4 regions of the Bradyrhizobium sp. SEMIA genome follow, and region 2 is predicted to be linked to each of the others. Evidence: predicted binding sites of a transcription regulator. Region 2 holds the regulator's gene; each other region holds the start of a gene.

Region 1 (3,188 bases), 210 kb from region 2:
TTGATAAGCAGGATCGCCGATGCAATCCGCGCCACAGTGAACGGGACGATCGCAGCTGCGATCCTGAAAGGCGCCGCCATCGGTGTCGCGTATGTCGCGACGGGAGTGCCGCATCCGCTGCTGTTCGCTGCTGTGACGACGGCGTTGGCGATGGTGCCTCTAGGCGCATGGATCGCGCTCACCACGGCTGCACTGATATTGGCTTCTCACAGCAGTACGTTGCTGGCGCCCGTAGGCCTAATTGTTTTTGGCGCAGCGATCTTGCTGATCGGTGACAATCTCATTCACCCGGCGCTGATTGGAGGCACTGCGCAGCTACCTTTCCTGTTGGTACTGATCGGAATCCTCGGCGGGGTGGAATCGTTTGGATTGATCGGTCTCTTTCTCGGCCCGGTGATTATGGCGGCTCTGCTCACCGTTTGGCGTGAATGGATTGGCGTCGAGACCTGACGAATAGAATGCCGAGACACTCATCAGTTATCGAACCCGCCTTCCTGTTTGATCTCGATGGCACGCTGGTTGACAGCGTCTATCAGCATGTTCTTGCATGGAAGGAGGCGCTCGATGCAGAGAGCATCGAACTCTCGGTTTGGCGCATCCATCGCAGGATAGGAATGAGCGGAGGCTTATTCATCAATCAGCTTCTTCGCGAAACCGGCATTGAAATTAGCACTGAACGCGTTGAGCGGCTTCGCCGCGCCCATGCTGCCGCTTACCGACAGCAGTCGAATCGGATTCGGCCTTTGCCTGGAGCTCGCGAATTGTTGAAGTGGTTGTCGCAGGCCGGCATTCCGTGGGCGATTGCGACCAGCGGCCGTCTGGAAACCGCAGCCGTCAATCTGAATTCGCTTGGGGTCGATCCGGATGTGGTTCCAGTCGTGACGCGTGATGACGTCAAATATGCCAAGCCCGACCCGGATTTGTTTTTGGCAGCTGCCGAACGGCTGAGCGTTCCCATCGAAACCGCATTCGTTGTTGGCGATAGTATCTGGGACATGTTGGCGGCGATCCGATGTCGCGCGTTGGGCGTAGGTCTTTTAAGCGGCGGCTACGGGCCGGACGAGTTGCGACAATCCGGAGCGTTCCGCGTCTATGAAGATCCAGCAGATCTCCTGGGTCGCATCGACGAGGTTGCGGGTCGACGCTGAAGACGGGCTCCAGCAGCTCGAGGCGACCGAGCTGTATCCCGACAGTCTGGCCCCCTCTCGCTCTTCTGCAAGCGGTGGAGCAGGAGATTCCGTCGACGCTGTTGAGGAACTCCGGCTGGAAGTTTGCCCGCACAGCTCACCTGCTCGCGCAGGCTCAGGGTCCTCGCCTGGAGGCCAAGCGGCTCGTCGGGTTCTCGAGGGATCAGATTTGAGCTTGCAGCATATCCTTCGAGAAGCGGGCTGCTCAGGATGAGGGAGCGGGCTAAGCGCCTAAGCCGCGCTCTTCTTGGCGGTGGAAGCCTCGGTGAGGACGCCCAGGATGTCGCTCTCCTTCATGATCAGCAGATCCTGGCCGTCGAGCACGACCTCATTGCCAGACCACTTGCCGAATAGCACGCGGTCGCCCACCTTGAGATCGACAGGGATTAGCTTGCCGGCTTCGTCGCGGCCGCCTGGGCCTACGGCGGTGATCTCGCCCTGGGAAGGCTTTTCCTTGGCTGTGTCGGGAATGATGATGCCGCCCTTGGTCTTCTCTTCGGCTTCGATGCGCTTGACCACGACGCGGTCATGGAGCGGACGGAATTTCATGAAGTTCTCCTTAGCTGTGTTATTTCTGGCATTCGGAATGCGCGGGTGCGAGCGGCCCGTCACCTAAGGTTGTGGCACCCACACAGAATGTCTTCGGCGCCCGAGAAAGACTTGGTTTCCACGGTGACGAGCTCCCATTTGGTTTGTCCGATCGGCCGGCGCCGCGTCTCCGGTACTACTCAGGCGTTCCGGGTCCAGGCGTTGCCACCTTTCATGGCCTGACCCTTGATCCGTAATCGATCAAGGAGAGCGTTCGCAACGGCTTCCGAGGATGCCGGATTTTGTCCCGTGATCAGATCGCCGTCGCAAACGGCATAGGGCTGCCACTTGTCTTTCCGGGAATAGTTGCCGCCGTTGTTCCTCAACATATCTTCGACCAGGAACGGTACGGCGTCCGTCAGTTCAACTGCAGCCTCCTCGAGGTTGGAAAACCCGGTGACCGATTTGCCGTCGACAAGTGGACGGCCATTTGAAGCCATGGTGGAGCGCAAGGCGCCGGGCCCATGACAGACGAGGGCCAGAGGACGACCCGTGCGGAACATGGTTTCGATCAACGCGATTGAGTGGGGGTCATTGGCGAGATCCCACAAGGGGCCGTGGCCTCCTGGGTAGAAGGCGGCATCATGGTCGCGGGCCGATATGCTAGACAGCATCCGGGCGTTCGCCAGCTCGGCTTGCGCGTAACCGTCGCGCCGAAAGCGAATAGTCGCCGCGGTCTCCGCCTCGGGCCACTCGCTTCTTGGATCGACCGGCGGCAGGCTCCCTCGGGAGACGCAAGTGTAAGAGCGATGCCGGCATCCCTAAAGATGTAGTAGGGCGTAGCGAACTCATCGAACCAGAAGCCCGTCTTCTTTCCAGTGTCTCCAAGTCGGTCGTGCGAGGTTAGTACGATCAATATCTTCACCTCAAGGTTGCTCCTGTTCAGCGCCTCCGTGGCACTGGAGCATCAGGCATCATTGCTTGACGTTCATTGATGGCCATCAGTTTTGCCGTCCAAGTTCACACCTACGCTTATCGATCGGCGCAGGCCTTTGGTTGTCGTCGCGGCTCCTTTGCAGCTAGGAATAATCCGTGAAACTCTTCTTGCCTGATTGCTGCGCATAGTGTGGCCGCCATTCGATGGGCCGGGATATCGCGGAAACGTGTGGCCTCTCACCCCAACCCTCTCCCCGAGAAGAACGGAGAGAGAGAGAGCAGCCAGCCTTAGTCGATCACCTGGACGATCTTCTGCTGATGCGGGTCAACCAGCACTGCTTCGTCGCCGATAGCGAGATAGCGGTAGTTGGCGAGCTCTGGATGGTTGCGCGCCAGTTCTTCCGGCACCGGCTGTAGCGACAGACAGTTCGACGCGGAGGTTCCGCCTCCGCCTGCTGAAGGCGAGGTCGAGCCGACCGTCGTCGAGGAGTTGCGCACCAATTCCCTGAACCGCCTACGCGTCTCATCGTCTATGAC
Region 2 (3,188 bases):
ACGGCGCGTCGCTGTCGAAGGACCTCGCGATCCCGCACGCCGAGCTCATCATCCGCAAGGGCTTTCACAAGGACGTCGACAGCTATTCGGCGTTCCTCGAAGCCGACGGCAAGACCTCCACGGGCCTCGCCGGTTATCTCAAGGGCCGCAAGATCAAGCGCGTCTTCGTTGCGGGATTGGCGACGGATTTCTGCGTCGCCTGGACCGCGCTCGACGCGCGCAAGGCTGGCTTCGAGGTCTATGTCGTGGAAGACGCCTGCCGCGGCATCGACACGCAGGGCTCGCTCGCCAAGGCCTGGGCCGATATGGCCAAGGCCGGGGTGAAGCGGATCCAGTCGGCGGATATCGCGGTGAGTGCGTAGGCTCTCACACAGTCGTTCCGGGGCGGCTCGCAGAGCCGAACCCGGAATGACGCCCGAACTCAGTTCACTTCGTTGCTGTTGGCCGCCGCCTTCGCGCCGCCCTTGGCGACACCGACCAGGGCCGGGCGCAGCACGCGCTCGCCGATGGTGTAGCCGGCCTGCACGACCTGCACCACGGTGCCCGACGGCACCGACGCATCGGGTACTTCGAACATCGCCTGCTGGAAGTTCGGATCGAACTTCTGGCCCTGCGGGTCGAACTTCTTCACGCCGTGCTTTTCCAGCGCGTTGAGCAGCGAGCGCTCGGTGAGCTCGACGCCCTCGATCAGGGAGATCAGGCCGGGATCGGCCGCGGCCCGCGCCTCGGCCGGAACGGCATCGAGCGCGCGCTGGAGATTGTCGGCGATGTCGAGCACGTCGCGGGCAAAGCCGGTGATGCCGTAGAGGCGGGCGTCGGCGACCTCCTTGGTGGTGCGCTTGCGCAAGTTCTCCATCTCGGCCAGCGTCCGCAGCATGCGGTCGCGCGCCTCGGCGGCTTCCTTCTGCAAGGTTTCGACCGAACCCGGCTCGGGATCGTCGGGCATGATGTAGGGTTTTGACACCACGGGCTCGCCGGTCGGTGCGGTCGTGTCTTCGGGTTGCCGGTCTCGATCGGTCATCGGCTCAAATCTCGAACTCGTTTCCAGGGATTGTTGGCCCGGATATCGTGCCTAAGCGGGCGAAAATCAAGCGCCCGTGATCGGCGCAAATGCCGGTCAGCCCCCCAGGAGCCGGCTGACGATGCGGGCGGCGTAGTCCACGGTCGGGATCACGCGGGCATAATTCAGCCGCGTCGGCCCGATCACGCCCAAAACGCCGACGATATGACCGGCGGCATCCCGATACGGCGAGATGATCGTCGAGGAGCCGGACAAGGAAAACAGCTTGTTCTCCGAACCGATGAAAATGCGCACGCCCTCGGCGGTCTCAGCGCGGCCCAAGAGGTCGATCACGCCGCGCTTGGTCTCGAGATCGTCGAACAACAGGCGAACCCGCTCCAGATCCTCCAGCGCGTGCAGATCCTCGAGCAGATTAGCGTGGCCGCGGACGATGAGCTGGCGATCCTCGTTCTCGCCGCCGGACCAGCTCGCGATCCCGGCGGAAATCACCTTCTGCGTCAGCTGATCGAGCTCGGCGCGGGCTTCGCCCAGCGCGGTTTCGAGCTCGAGCCGCGCTTCGGCGAGCGTGCGGCCGCGAATGCGCGCATTGAGGAAATTGCCGGCCTCGGTGATCGCCGAGGAGGGAACTCCGGGCGGTAGCGTCAGCACGCGGTTTTCGACCTGGCCGTCTTCGCCGACCAGGATCACCAGCGCCTTCTCGGGTTCCAGGCGGACGAACTCGATATGCTTCAGCCGCGCATTGGATTTCGGCGTCAGCACCACCGCGGCCGCGCGGGTCAGGCCCGACAGCCGCGTCAACGCCTGGTCCAGCGCGGCCTCGACCGACTGCGCCTGGCCGACGCTGGCAAGCTGGCTCTGGATCGACTGCCGCTCGGCCTCGTTGAGGTCGCCGACCTGCATCAGGGCGTCGACGAAGAAGCGCAGGCCGAGTTCCGTCGGCAGCCGGCCGGCGGAGGTGTGCGGAGCATAGATCAGGCCGAGCTGTTCCAGATCGGCCATGACGTTGCGGACCGAGGCCGGCGACAGCGGCAGGGCGATCAGCCGCGAAATATTGCGCGAGCCGACCGGCTCGCCGGTCGCGAGATAGCTTTCGACAATTTGACGAAAGATGTCGCGGGAACGCTCGTTGAGCTGGGCGAGGCCTGCGCGCGGCGCGATCAGATGGATCGGATCGTGTTGGGCCACAGACGGTAACTCCTCTCAGATGCTCATAATTTGTCCATCCCCGATGCGTCTGACAAGCGTGGTGTTTGCGGGCCTGGAATCAGGGGACGAAAAGGCCTTGCCGCCCACCCTCACCCCACCTACAAGCACCGCGAACAGCCCTTTTCAGTGAGTTTTTGGAGGATTTTCCATGCGGCCAAGCCGCCGTGCGCCCGACGAATTGCGCCCCGTGACGCTGGAGCGTGGCGTGGTCAAATATGCGGAAGGCTCCTGCCTCGTGAAATTCGGCGACACCCATGTGCTGGTCACGGCCACTCTGGAAGACCGGCTGCCGCCATGGCTGAAGGGCCAGGGCCGCGGCTGGGTCACCGCCGAATACGGCATGCTGCCGCGCGCGACCTCGGAACGCACCCGCCGCGAAGCCTCCGCCGGGAAACAAAGCGGCCGCACGGTCGAGATCCAGCGCCTGATCGGCCGCTCGCTTCGCACCATCGTCGATCTCGAAGCGCTCGGCGAGCGCCAGATCACGGTCGATTGCGACGTGCTCCAGGCCGACGGCGGCACCCGCACGGCCTCGATCACCGGCGCCTGGGTCGCGCTCGCCGATTGCATCAACTGGATGAAGGCGCGCAACATGATCAAGACCAACGTCATGCGCGACAACGTCGCCGCGATCTCCTGCGGCATCTACAACGGCACGCCCGTGCTCGACCTCGACTATGCCGAGGATTCCGAAGCCGAGACCGACGCCAATTTCGTCATGACCGGCGATGGCCGGATCATCGAGGTGCAGGGCACCGCGGAACGCGAACCGTTCACGCAGGACGAGTTCCTGAAGCTGATCGCCCTGGCGCAGAAAGGCATCGCGCGCCTGGTGGACTTGCAGAAACTGGCCGTGGCGTAGTCAATAAGCCATGCACCGCCGAATCACCGGAAAGCTCGTCATCGCGACCCATAATCCCGGCAAGCTCGCCGAGATGAAGGAATTGCTCGCGCCTTACGG
Region 3 (3,188 bases), 1.7 Mb from region 2:
GTCCTGCATGTTCACAGCCCTGAGTTGACGCGAGGAATATTCTCGACTGGTTACCACCAGCGCTGCAGGTGGCTGGAACCTTTCAACTAGTAACGGTCCGGTTTCTCGGATCGCGTGGATTTTAGGGATTATCGCGCGCTGTCATTCCGGGGCGCGACGAAGTCGCGAGCCCGGAATCCATCAGGCGGCAGCACACGCGGTGAAATGGATTCTCGCGCTGCGCGCGCCCCGGAATGACGGCTGAGAGAGCGTGCCTACGCCTTCAGCTCCACCGTCTTGAACTCTGCCGGCAAGATCACCTCCAGCAGCTCCACATCGTCCGAATAATCCAGGATCATGTGCTTGATCTTCGGCGGCTGGGTCCAGGCGCTGCCTTCCTTCATCAGGCTCTCGCCCTGGCCGTCCATGTAGGTCTTCACCCAGCCCTTGAGCACGTAGACCATCTGGAATTCGACGTCGTGGAAGTGCAGCTTCGAGACCTCGTCCGGATTGCAGGGACCCTGCAGGCGGATCACATGGGCCTGCGCGAGGCCGTGGGTCGCATCTGAAATGCCGAGGTCACGGTATTTGGCGTAGGTGCGCAGGCCGTCGGCTTTGAAATCCTCCTCGCGGTGATGGCTGATGGCGATGCGCTGCTTGGGGCGGGCAGGCTTTTTCGGAGCCGCCGTGCGGGCCTTCGCCTTCACTGCCTTGCGCGCCGTGGATCGCGCTGCAGCCTTGGTGCCGCTCCGCTTCTTGATCGCGGTCTGCGCAGCGCTGCGCGATTTTGCTTTCTTGCTTGATTTCTTGGCCATGGGCCGCCTCCCGTTGTTGTTATGGGCGGAGGCTAGCACAGAACGAAGGTCCGTAGGATGGGTAGAGCTCTTGCGAAACCCATCATCTCTCGGCCTGCCAAGGCGATGGGTTTCGCTTCGCTCTACCCATCCTACGCAGCTCCAACGCGAATATCGTAGGGTGGGCAAAGCGACTTGTCTGCCATAGCTCGAAGAGCGACGGCGGAAGCGTGCCCACGTTCCGCGCGTGTTCGGAGAGAGATGGTGGGCACGGCGCGCGAAGAGCGCGCCTTTGCCCACCCTACGCGACCGGTGTTCGCCTCAATGCAGCCGGAACACGCCGTCCACGGCGCGCAGCTCGGCGGGCTTGATCAGCTTGGAATGGGCGACCGTGACCGAATGCAGCGGGCCATCGAGCTTCTCCTGCCAGAAGGCCAGGAAGTCGGTCAGCGCCGGAAATTTCGGAAACATGTCGTAGTTCTGCCAGACATAGGTCTGCAGCAGCGACGGGTGATCCGGCATCCGGTAGAGAATTTGTGCCGTCGTCAGCCCGTAACCCAGCATCTGTTTCCGGAAATCCTCGGAAACGCCCCCAACGCGCAGTCCCATGCCAAACCTCCTTTGCAGGAGCGCATTCGGGGAGTGGCTTGATCGGTGCCCCGGGAGCCACCCGGAAACGATGCGCTCACATGAGAGAAATGTGACGCAAACTGACAATCCATCTCAAGCCCAAAAGTTTAACAAGCTGTTGAAATTCAAAGCGTTAGCAGCAGATGCGCCCCCGTGCTAATACGGCCTCCACGAGGCCCTCGCGTTCGTTAACGATGGTAAAGAGATTCTGGCACTTGGGCCTTCTGAGTGCCGATTTTTCTGCTAGAAGCCCTTGCCCCCGCAAAATTCCTGTCCTATTTCAGCCTCGCCCGTGCTAGCACTCGCGGGCAACGATTGCTAACAATCTCAAAATCCTCAACTCGTGCAAATGTTTAGGAGGACTGCATGAAATTCCGTCCGCTTCACGACCGCGTCGTGGTCAAGCGCATCGACGCAGAAGAGAAGACCGCAGGCGGCATCATCATTCCCGACACTGCCAAGGAAAAGCCCTCCCAGGGCGAAGTCGTCGCCGTTGGCCCGGGTGGCCGCGACGAAGCCGGCAAGCTGATCCCGATCGACCTGAAGGTCGGCGACCGCGTGCTGTTCGGCAAGTGGTCCGGCACCGAAGTCAAGATCGACGGCGTAGACCTGCTGATCATGAAGGAAAGCGACATCATGGGCGTCCTCGACGTCCCCGCTTCCAAGAAGAAGGCGGCCTAAGAGCCCCTCTCTCCCTCCAGTCAACATCCTCAAGGAAAATTCCAGATGGCAGCCAAAGAAGTCAAATTCTCGGTTGAAGCGCGCGACAAGATGCTGCGCGGCGTCGACGTTCTCGCCAACGCGGTGAAGGTCACGCTCGGTCCGAAGGGCCGCAACGTCGTGCTCGACAAGTCGTTCGGCGCTCCCCGCATCACCAAGGACGGCGTCACCGTCGCCAAGGAGATCGAGCTCGACGACAAGTTCGAGAACATGGGCGCCCAGATGGTGCGCGAAGTCGCCTCCAAGTCCGCTGACGCGGCCGGCGACGGCACCACCACCGCCACCGTGCTGGCCCAGGCGATCGTGAAGGAAGGCGCGAAGTCGGTCGCCGCCGGCATGAACCCGATGGACCTCAAGCGTGGTATCGACCTCGCGGTCGAGGCCGTCGTTGCGGACCTCCAGAAGAACTCCAAGAAGGTCACCTCGAACGAGGAGATCGCCCAGGTCGGCACCATCTCGGCCAACGGCGACCAGGAGATCGGCAAGTTCCTCTCCGACGCCATGAAGAAGGTCGGCAACGAGGGTGTCATCACCGTCGAGGAAGCCAAGTCGCTCGAGACCGAGCTCGATGTCGTCGAGGGCATGCAGTTCGACCGCGGCTACATCTCGCCCTACTTCGTCACCAACGCCGACAAGATGCGCGTTGAGATGGACGACGCCTACATCCTCATCAACGAGAAGAAGCTCTCCTCGCTGAACGAGCTGCTGCCGCTGCTCGAGGCCGTGGTGCAGACCGGCAAGCCGCTGGTCATCGTCGCCGAGGACGTCGAGGGTGAAGCGCTCGCGACCCTGGTCGTGAACCGCCTGCGTGGCGGCCTGAAGGTCGCGGCCGTCAAGGCTCCGGGCTTCGGCGATCGTCGCAAGGCCATGCTGCAGGACATCGCGATCCTGACCGGCGGCCAGGCGATCTCGGCGTCACCCTGAGGTGGCCGCTTCTTCAGCGGCCCTCGAAGGGCGACGGCCCGGCTCTCTCTGCGCGGCTGCAGCGGTGGCCGCTCATCCTTCGAGGCTCCCCATGGGACGCTCTGCGTCCCACGTCTCGCACCTCCAGCGACATCCGCTTCG
Region 4 (3,188 bases), 2.8 Mb from region 2:
AGCTTCTCACGGTCGTAGTCCGAGGTTGTCTCCTCGATCTGGGCCTTGATCTGGCCGACGCGGGCCTCGATGTCGGGCTTCTTGCCGGCGCCGTTGACGATCGTGGTGTTCTCCTTGTCGATCACGACCTTCTTGGCGCGGCCGAGCATCTTCACCGTGACGTTCTCGAGCTTGATGCCGAGCTCTTCCGAGATCAGCTGGCCGCCGGTGAGGATGGCGATGTCCTCCAGCATGGCCTTGCGGCGGTCACCGAAGCCCGGCGCCTTGACGGCAGCGACCTTGAGGCCGCCACGGAGACGGTTGACGACCAGGGTCGCCAGCGCCTCGCCCTCGACGTCCTCGGCGATGATCACCAGCGGCTTGCCCGACTGCACCACGGCTTCCAGCACCGGCAGCATGGCCTGCAGGCCCGACAGCTTCTTCTCGTGCAGGAGGATGTAGGCGTCCTCGAGCTCGGCGGTCATCTTCTCGGCATTGGTGACGAAGTAGGGGCTGAGATAGCCGCGGTCGAACTTCATGCCCTCGACGATGTCCACCTCGGTGTCGAGCGATTTGTTCTCCTCGACGGTGATGACACCCTCGTTGCCGACCTTCTGCATCGCCTGGGCGATCATCTTGCCGATGGCGGCATCGCCATTGGCCGAGATGGTGCCGACCTGGGCGACCTCGGAGGAGGCGGCGACGGGCTTGGCGCGCTTCTCGATGTCCTTGACCACGGCCTGGACGGCGCTGTCGATGCCGCGCTTGAGGTCCATCGGGTTCATGCCGGCGGCAACCGCCTTGGCGCCTTCGCGCACGATCGCCTGGGCCAGCACGGTCGCGGTGGTGGTGCCGTCGCCGGCGAGGTCGTTGGTCTTGGAGGCGACCTCACGCACCATCTGGGCGCCCATGTTCTCGAACTTGTCCTCGAGCTCGATCTCCTTGGCGACGGTGACGCCGTCCTTGGTGATGCGCGGCGCGCCGAAGCTCTTCTCGATGACGACGTTGCGGCCCTTCGGGCCGAGCGTCACCTTGACGGCGTTGGCGAGAATATCGACGCCGCGCAGCATGCGGTCGCGCGCGTCTCCGGAAAACTTGACGTCCTTGGCAGCCATGGTCTGCAATCCCTCGTGTTGCGTGATGTGTCTTGTTTCGTGCGGTGCGGCGCTCTCTTCGTCATTGCCGGGCTTGACCCGGCAATCCATCCTCGTACGAAGAATGATGGATGCCCGGGTCGTCTAGCGCGAAGACGCGCTTCGCGCTTCTGCCCGGGCATGACGATGGAGTATTCAGCGGCCGTTCAGGCGGATGGCCTTAGGCCAGCACGCCCATGATGTCCGACTCCTTCATGATCAGGAGCTCTTCGTTGTCGATCTTGACCTCGGTGCCCGACCACTTGCCGAACAGCACGCGGTCACCCGCCTTGAGGTCGATCGGAATCAGCTTGCCGGTCTCGTCGCGGCCGCCGGGGCCGACGGCGACCACCTCGCCCTGGGACGGCTTTTCCTTGGCGGTGTCCGGGATGATGATGCCGCCCTTGGTCTTTTCCTCGGCGTCGATACGTTTGACCACGACACGGTCATGCAGCGGACGAAATTTGGATTTAGCCATGACGTTTCCCTTTGGAGGCTCGCTTCGGAAGTAGTGAAGTCGGTGGGGCGGCGCTGCCGTTCCTCCTCTTCCCGAGGATCGAACGGAGCGCTTAGCAATCGGGCTTTCCGAGTGCTAAGAGTGGCCCGGGAATATGGCTTGGCCGCGATCCTGTCAAGCAAAGGTGGTTAAGCGATTGGTGAGGCGGATATAGGATGGTGGCATTGGAAACTTGGTCGGGGCGCCGGCGTATTAAACGACGTCATTGCTCCGGCGGCAGTTTTGCGCTTGGCTGCGGGAGGGGTGCGGCCATGGTCTTGTTCGGGGGAATGCCATGATCAATTCAGCTCGCGCGCGCACGGTCGCCAATCTGGCCGCTGCCTCTGGCCTGGCGTTGCTGCTTGGCGCCTGCGGCGGCGGCATGAGCCTACCGTCCTTCTCGTCCTCCCAGCCGGCACCCGAGGCCGAGCCCGGCACCGGTCCTGAAATGCCGGCGAGCATCCGTGCCGACGAGATCGTCGGCCGCTGGGGTCTCGCCTCGTTCCAGAACCCGGCCGACCGCGCCCGCACCGAGGCCGCGGCGAGGGCCCAGTGCAAGAATCCCTACGTGATCACCGCCGGCTCCTCCGGCGGCGTGATCATGCATCTCGCCGACCAGGCGACCCCGCAGGAGCTGCGGCTGAAGGGCTCGCCCAGCGGCAAGAACTATATCGGACCGGCCGGCCCGACCCCCGGCGAGCAGGACCGTGAGATCGTCTCCTTCGACGGCCGCGTCCTGATCACCCGCTTCATCGACAAGGACGCCGCCACCCGCTACGGCAACATGGTCTACGTCCGCTGCGCGCCGCGGGCGTGATCATTCCTCTGTCGTTCAGGGGCACGCGAAGCGTGAACTATGGTGCGCGCTTGCGCACCTGAGAATCTCGAGATTCCGGGTTCGGTCCTGCGGACCGCCCCGGAATGACAGCGTGAGATAAATCCCCCAAAAAACAAAAACGCCGGCCCCAGGGCCGGCGTTTTTGCTTTATCCGTATCTGGTGCGCTCAGTCGAACAGCGCGTCGATGTCGTCCTGCGAGGCGTGGCCGACGTCGCCGGCGAGCTTCGGGCCGTTGAGGAGCTTCTCGTCGTCGCTGCGCTGGTCGACCGGCGCCGGCACATGGGCCTTGATCGCGTCGACGCCGCCCCAGATCTCCATCATCGCATTGATGTGCTGCTCGATGAACTTCATCGTGGTCATGACCTTGCTGATGCGCTGGCCGGTCAGGTCCTGGAAGTTGCAGGCTTCGAAGATCGAGATGACGCGTTCCTGGATGTCGTCGGCGAGGCGCTTCTGCTGGTCGGCCGAGTCCACCTTGGACATCGCGCTGGCGGCCTGGTCGATCGATTCCGCGGCTTCGAGGATCTGCTGGGTCGCCTGCTCGGTGCCGCCGACGACCGCGCCGAGCTCGCCATTGACCTTGGCCATCTCGCCGCCGTCGAAGCTCTTGCCGTGCAGCGTCGCGATCTCGCGCTTGGTGCGGTCGATGGCGTCGTGGATCAGGTCGAGCTCGACCTTCAGCTTCTCGCACTGCTCGATCTGCGCGCGGTAGGTCTCGAGCATGGTGCGGGCTTCGGAAAG

The links. Region 2 encodes HrcA, which represses chaperone genes, less so after heat shock. Its sites were predicted from a motif close to GTTAGCACTCNCNNNNNGNGAGTGCTAAC; they were not measured.
Region 1: the regulator HrcA is predicted to act here: its motif matches at 1,761-1,789, upstream of FOM02_RS46425 (co-chaperone GroES).
Region 3: the regulator HrcA is predicted to act here: its motif matches at 1,698-1,726, upstream of FOM02_RS08695 (co-chaperone GroES).
Region 4: the regulator HrcA is predicted to act here: its motif matches at 1,681-1,709, upstream of FOM02_RS14565 (co-chaperone GroES).

Annotation. Positions count from the first base shown of each region.
Region 1 is NZ_CP046601.1:9,642,290-9,645,477, forward strand. Features, by position in the region: gene FOM02_RS46415 (AI-2E family transporter) at 1-450, shown strand, start outside; gene FOM02_RS46420 (HAD family hydrolase) at 459-1,148, shown strand; gene FOM02_RS46425 (co-chaperone GroES) at 1,419-1,736, opposite strand; partial or broken gene FOM02_RS46430 (type 1 glutamine amidotransferase domain-containing protein) at 1,916-2,640, opposite strand; gene FOM02_RS46435 (DUF1236 domain-containing protein) at 2,940-3,188, opposite strand, start outside.
Region 2 is NZ_CP046601.1:155,305-158,492, reverse strand. Features, by position in the region: gene pncA (bifunctional nicotinamidase/pyrazinamidase) at 1-362, shown strand, start outside; gene grpE (nucleotide exchange factor GrpE) at 422-1,021, opposite strand; gene hrcA (heat-inducible transcriptional repressor HrcA) at 1,118-2,206, opposite strand; gene rph (ribonuclease PH) at 2,376-3,089, shown strand; gene rdgB (RdgB/HAM1 family non-canonical purine NTP pyrophosphatase) at 3,100-3,188, shown strand, end outside.
Region 3 is NZ_CP046601.1:1,816,606-1,819,793, reverse strand. Features, by position in the region: gene FOM02_RS08705 (cupin domain-containing protein) at 255-794, opposite strand; gene FOM02_RS08700 (usg protein) at 1,095-1,382, opposite strand; gene FOM02_RS08695 (co-chaperone GroES) at 1,770-2,084, shown strand; partial or broken gene groEL (chaperonin GroEL) at 2,130-3,035, shown strand.
Region 4 is NZ_CP046601.1:2,972,176-2,975,363, reverse strand. Features, by position in the region: gene groL (chaperonin GroEL) at 1-1,094, opposite strand, end outside; gene FOM02_RS14565 (co-chaperone GroES) at 1,294-1,590, opposite strand; gene FOM02_RS14560 (hypothetical protein) at 1,904-2,425, shown strand; gene FOM02_RS14555 (protein phosphatase CheZ) at 2,613-3,188, opposite strand, start outside.